Candidatus Scalindua japonica: one gene and its partner. The protein of the gene in region 1 binds, or shares a complex with, the protein of each later gene. Links are inferred from orthologs where the notes say so. Each region holds a gene or a part of one and is shown in the gene's direction. Other genes may lie near its edges. The genes, in order: dnaX and holB.

The links.
Region 2: dnaX (region 1) and holB share a complex: the UniProt entries of both Bacillus subtilis proteins name them as parts of the DNA clamp loading complex. The link is inferred for Candidatus Scalindua japonica from one-to-one orthologs.

What each region holds. Positions count from the first base shown.
Region 1 is NZ_BAOS01000022.1:167,633-170,875, reverse strand. Bases 239-3,142 are described here. They hold dnaX (DNA polymerase III subunit gamma/tau), read left to right. Parts: upstream 239-781; coding sequence 782-2,503; downstream 2,504-3,142. Other genes in these bases: recR (recombination mediator RecR), read left to right, coding at 2,862-3,142; SCALIN_RS12630 (YbaB/EbfC family nucleoid-associated protein), read left to right, coding at 2,500-2,841. Outside these bases: tRNA adenosine(34) deaminase TadA, read left to right, coding at 1-147; more of recR, read left to right, coding at 3,143-3,243. UniProt on the Bacillus subtilis protein: Part of the beta sliding clamp loading complex, which hydrolyzes ATP to load the beta clamp onto primed DNA to form the DNA replication pre-initiation complex.
Region 2 is NZ_BAOS01000003.1:113,908-117,232, reverse strand. The notes cover bases 321-3,306. They hold holB (DNA polymerase III subunit delta'), read left to right. Parts: upstream 321-1,287; coding sequence 1,288-2,325; downstream 2,326-3,306. Other genes in these bases: SCALIN_RS01920 (multicopper oxidase domain-containing protein), read right to left, coding at 2,446-3,306; SCALIN_RS01930 (biotin/lipoyl-containing protein), read left to right, coding at 1,037-1,285; SCALIN_RS01935 (two-component system sensor histidine kinase NtrB), read right to left, coding at 321-463. In the rest of the region: more of SCALIN_RS01935, read right to left, coding at 1-320; more of SCALIN_RS01920, read right to left, coding at 3,307-3,325. UniProt on the Bacillus subtilis protein: DNA polymerase III is a complex, multichain enzyme responsible for most of the replicative synthesis in bacteria.

The sequences.
Region 1 (3,243 bases):
AAAAAACAGGGCGCTTGTGAGTCAACCGTAAATCTGGTTAATGATCCTCGTTTTAATCACCGCGTGAACGTTATCTCGGGGGTTTTAGAGGATGAGTGCAGTCTGCTTTTGAAACGGTTCTTTCTGGAAAAACGCAGAGGTGATTGATTCCTGCACCATAGCAGAGGGCTGGTTTTCCGCGGCAGACAGGTTATTCGACCATAGTAAAATGGAGGGATGGCTGAGCGGCTGAAAGCGCTGGTTTCGAAAACCAGTTGGGGAGAAATCTTCACGCGAGTTCGAATCTCGCTCCCTCCGTTCCGGTATGGAGTGTTATTCCCTGAAACAGTATTTACCCGGATTGAGGCAGGATTGTTCCCCTTCACTCAATCTCTGATTGGAGAGGTGTCCGAGTGGCCGAAGGAGCACGCTTGGAAAGCGTGTAGGTGGGTGACTGCCTCGCGGGTTCGAATCCCGCCCTCTCCGCCATAATAATTAGTTGAATTACTGGCCGTGCTAGACGGGGAGCTAGCGGTTCCTTGTTACCTGCAATCCGCTTATGCAGGGTCGATCGCTTTTTGGAGGTTTTTCGGACTTTTGGTACTTTTTAAGCAAGTGGTGTTGAAGGCTGGGTCTCATGCAATGAGGCTATGTGAACCTGGTCAGATGCGGAAGCAAGCAGCCATAAGCATTTGTACTTATGTGCCGTGGGGTTGCCTGGTTGGAGCTAACTGCCTGGAGAGTCCAACGGAAAGAAAATCGAATAAAAGTGCACGGCCATTTTATCTAATTTTGAAAAGATATGTCATATATAGTTCTATCGAGAAGATATCGACCAAAATCGTTCCATGAAGTTGTCGGCCAAAAACATGTAGTTACTACATTGGTAAACGCCATTCGTACAGACCGTGTCGCGCATGCTTACCTGTTTGCCGGCCCAAGAGGGGTTGGTAAAACATCTATGGCAAGAATACTTTCCAAAGCCCTGAATTGTCAAAAAGGAACTACCTATAACCCTTGCAATGAATGCTCTACATGTAACAGCATTACAAACGGGAATGATATTGATGTTCTGGAAATAGATGGCGCATCCAACCGTGGCATAGATGAAATAAGAAATATCAGGCAAAATGTGGGGTATGCCCCCGCTGCGTCAAGGTATAAAATTTATATTATTGATGAAGTGCACATGTTGACGAAGGAAGCGTTTAATGCAATCTTGAAAACGCTGGAGGAGCCGCCTGAACATGTAAAATTTATCTTTGCCACCACTTCACCAGGCCGTGTGCCTGATACCGTTCAGTCGCGCTGCCAGAGGTTCGATTTCAAGAATATCTCTATACCTGATATCAGTGACAGGCTTGCACAGATTTGTAAAACAGAGAATATTGCCGCAGAGGAAGAGGTGCTCCAGTCCATTGCAAAATATGCCAGGGGAGGTTTGAGGGACTCCGAATCAATCCTGGACCAACTTGCCTCCTTTTGTCATGAAAAAATAACATTAAGAGATGTTTACGATATTTTTGGTGTTGTCAGTGAAGAGAAACTTTCAAGTTTGGTTAACAGCTTTATTGAAAAAAATCCTGAATTATCTATCGAGGTATTTCATAAAATCCTGGAAAGCGGTAAAGATATAGAAGGATTTATTGACCAACTGCTTCTTTATATTCGTGATTTACTCCTTATTTCTGTTTGCAAAGAGGAACCTAATGCTATAGAAACGGTATCAGGTGATCTTAATCTGTTACAAACGCAATCCTCATCACTTTCACCTGAAACATTAATGTATATGTTTCAGGTGATTTCCGAAGCTAAAACAAAAACCAGAGATTTACTTCAACAGAAGGTTTATCTGGAAGTTTTATTTGTAAAGCTTGCGACGATGGAAGAGTTAAGTCCGCTAAGCTCTGTTTTAGACAAAATAGAAGGAATGAAAAAGATGTTTGAGGGTAACGTAGAGGAGACAGACAAGGTAATGGTCATAAACAAAGCTGATGTTACAGTACCGGTTACACCTGAGATACAAGTAAAATCGGAGATATCGATACCAGTAAAGACGCAAATACAAGAAACGCCATCTCATAATAATGTAGTGTTAGATAAACAGGTAAGTCCTGATATCAGTTTTACTGAGACCTGGAATAAGGCAATGATTGAACTACAGAAAAAAAAGAAAACAACCTGGGCCCTGTTACAGAATGCAAGAGCATTACACATAGTTGATAGCGAAGCGATTGTAGAAGTCCCTAAGAATTATCTTATTCACAAAGAAAGGCTTGAAAAACCTGAAGAAAAGCGGATAATTGATGACTGCCTGGAAAAGGTAATCGGTAAGAAGATTCATGTAAAGTTCATAGTTTCAAAAAATGGCTTTAAGGCCGTTGATAATAAGAAGAGAGGACATGGAGTGGTGCAGGAAGGAAAAAGCAACAAATTAGATGATGTAAAAAATGAGCCTATGGTGAGAAAAGCAGTCGAGTTTTTTGACGGGTCAATTGTTAATATAAAGGAGGAAAAGGGATGAAGGGTATGGGTAACATGGGCAACATGATGAAGCAAATGCAAAAACAGGCTGCGAATATGCAGAAACAGATGGAATCTATTCAGGCCGACCTTAAAGAGCGTGTTATAGAAACCAGTTCCGGCGGTGGGATGGTAACCGTGCATGTTAATGGAAAACAAGAGCTTCTATCTATAAAGATTGATAAGGAAGTTGTCGATCCGGATGATGTCCAGATGTTGGAAGATCTTATACTAGCGGCAGTATCACAGGGCATGAAAAAGTCTCAGGAAATGTATCAAGAGGAGATGGGAAAGATGACGGGTGGTCTGAATATACCGGGAATGCCAAATATGTTTTAAAAAAGACGATATATATAAATATGAAAACGTATCCTCAATCTATGTTGAATCTCATGAGAGAGCTGGGCAGGATGCCAGGTATAGGTCAGAAAAGCGCTGAAAGAATAGCGCACTACATTCTCAGGCTACCTCATGATGAGGTGATGCAATTAGCTGTTGCGAAACGGAATGTTAAGCAAAATGTAAGTTACTGTTCGATTTGTTGTAATATTGGAGAGAGCGACCCTTGTCACATCTGCGCTGACCACGGGCGTGACAAAACAAAGATATGTGTAGTGGAACAACCAAAAGACCTTATTGCGATTGAAAAAGCGGGCTTCTATGAAGGAACTTATCACGTTTTGTTTGGGCATATCGATCCTCTGGAAAATGTTGCTCCGGAAGATATTAATATTGATAAAT
Region 2 (3,325 bases), on another replicon or contig:
AAGGCTGGTGAGGTATTATAGAATAATACTCCAGTAATAAAAGCAACGCAAAAAGACTTGCCGCAAAAAGCGCTTGTAGATAACTATATTTTTTCTCCAGAAATATACCAGCTATAATAGCATGAAATAAAAAGTAAAAGATAAATGGATTTTCAATACCGCCTGCGAAATATATCAGGCAAATAAGAAAAAAATGGTCTACCATGATCTGTATGCCCGCATGCATCTGTACAGACACAAATGTTTTTGCTCTGAGAATAGTTGTATAGTAACGAAAACCCGCATTGGTTAACCCAATAATTACTCCTATGGTATATAACGGAATCACCCGCTCCACAACATTAAAAACGCTACTGAAGATATAAGTAGTAATAAACAAACCCGATACAGCAATCCAACGCAGAAAAATCAACCAGTGTATTCGCTCTACCAATTCTGTTTTTTTTAAATTTTCCTTAAACACCTATACTGGCCCCTGTCTAGTTTATAACAAGTGCTTGTTATTCGAAATTATAATAATAGAGAAACACCGAACGTCACAAAAATTTCTCTCCGCAAACTCATTCTGTATCTTTCGCGAGACCAGGCATCAAATCATATATTCAGTGCCCATTTGTTCGATTCATACATATCACCTCTCTGGCAGTGGCATAACGTGATCCTGGATCGATAACCAACAATTTACCCTACTACTATAGCGATATCTTTTCATCACTGCAAAGTCAATAAAAAAATAAGAATCAGTATAACAAGAGTCACAAAATATTTCATCACAACGATAAATTTGGAAAAAAATTAGATGATTATTTTTGTACAACAGACTATTGACAACAAATTTACCATTTGTATAATCAAATTTCAGCTTTTATTCTCATCTCAAAGTTGAATTTATTATAATCAAAAATAATTATTAACGAGTAATGTTTCCACGATTTTTCAGCCTGGGGACAACTGCAATCAGGAAATAGTTTCAGCATTCATACAACATGAACAACGTAAGCATTTATCATTAATTTCAAGCATTAACTATTAAATAATGGAAAAAGAATTTGAACTGCCTGACATCGGAATTGAAGCGGATGTTGAAATCACTGTCTCTTTCTGGTATATAGAAGAAGATGAAGAGTTCGAAGAAGGGGATGACATTCTGGAAGTTTCTACGAATAAAGCAAATTTGAATGTTACCGCGCCATACACAGGAAAACTAATTGAGATCCTTGCCCAGGAAGGCGATGTTGTAACGATTGGTGATGTCATAGCCATGTTAGAGAAAATAAATACTTAATTATGCCATTTACCGATATTCTTGCACAAGACCATGTTATTGACCATTTCAAGAAAGCGATAGAAACTGATCATCTCTCTCATGCATATCTCTTTACCGGACAGCGTGGAGTTGGAAAGACTTTGTTCACGAAAGAATTTGCAAAAGTTCTTAATTGCATGAATGACAAAAGTGATCCCTGTAACTCTTGCCACAACTGCATTCGCATAAATGCAAACAGTCACCCTGATGTTTCCTGGATCGAAATAGAAGAGAAAGCAAAATTTATCAAAATTGAAAATATCAGAAATTTACAAAACTCTGCAAAACTGAGCCCTCTTGAATCTGACTACAAAATTTACATTATTGCAGACGCGGACATGATGAATGAAGAAGCCTCAAACTGCCTGTTGAAAACACTTGAAGAACCCTCGCCGAACACCATAATTGTCCTCATTGCCAACTCAATCAGCTCTGTTAAAGAAACTATCAGATCAAGATGCCAGATTATCAGGTTCCATCTATTACCAAGCCATATAATTGAAAACCAGTTAGCCGGTAAATCGGATGCAGATCCAGATAAAATTGCATGGACATCAACGTTTTGTAACGGAAGCCTTGGAGACGCGCTGAAGCTGCTGGACCAAAATTATTACGAAATCAACAATAACATTGTCTCCCGTTTGACAGAAACAGGTATAGACAACCTTGTTTTTGCGGAGGAAATCATCAATTCGTATTTAAGTACCGGAGAGTCTTTAGAAGAAAAAAGGCAGGTTTTTAAAGGAATCTTAAATTGCATCTTGCAATTCTATCGAGACCTGTTGATAGTAAAAATCAGGAGTAGGAATAATACCCGCCAGAAGAGAATAACACTTTTCAATGCTGACCATGAAGATGCAATGAGAAGATATATCAATTACTTGACCCAGGAACAGATAATAAACATAATTGATGAAATATTAGAGTCTATCAAATTTATTGGCTTCAACCTGAATATTAATTTATTAGTCGAAAACATAATAACCAGTATTACCTTTTCGAATTCTAAAGAAAATTAGATAAAGGTATGCACGCTGACTGCCAAATAGGGAGGAACAGATATTTATCATCCACTCCCCCCCCACAAAAAAACAGTAAAAAACTATCATTTCGTGCTAATCTTAAAACGTCTTGAATCCTTAATTGTTACTCAACATCTTTTCAGTCTTAGGTCTCACATCAAAGATTGTTAAGCCACCGTGAGGATATATTCCTCCACTAACCATTCCCCTCAAATTATGGTCATGAGCGATGGTTATACCGGGACCACGGTTACAAGAGAGGCATGTGGACTGAGATGAAAAATTCGGGATATTATACAAAATATCATATCTTTCACCTGAACCTATTAATATGGTATCTTTCTGATACGGAGCAGGGTGTCTTCTCCCATCTGTCCCAATGATAAGTCCGTGATAACCGTGTGGATGCCATGCAAATATGTGATCATATCCGATTGCCATTAATCTTACCAATACAGTCTCTCCATCGTATGCAACCAGTCTTGTTTTCGGGTCATTAATTGTAGACAAAGGGTTATCCAGCTTATCAGTAAAAATTCTGCCATTCAGGGTAAAGTAATTAGATTTCCAACTCAAACAATCATTTATAGTTCCTTTGTCTCTCAACATTTCCATATATTCACTATCTACCTCAGAAAAGAACAGGGTGTACTCCCTGTCATACTTATAACCATAAATTTCGTTTTTCTCCTTTTCGATGACAACAGGAAAAAAAAGACCTGCCATAATATGGTTGGTTGAATCGACGTGACAATGCCCCATATATGAACCTTCTATATCATCAGGAATTGACAAAAAATATCTGAATGTTTCATGAGGGAAAACAGATGGGTATGGAATATTAGGAATACCATCAACTGCCGGTATTAAATCAAGTCCGTGCCAGTGAATGGTATGTGCTACGTGTGAAATACCTGAGTGCTCTTCTGCTTCATACCAACCTGCATTATGCAAGACCACAATATAGTTCCTACCGGAATGAAAACGCATTTCATCA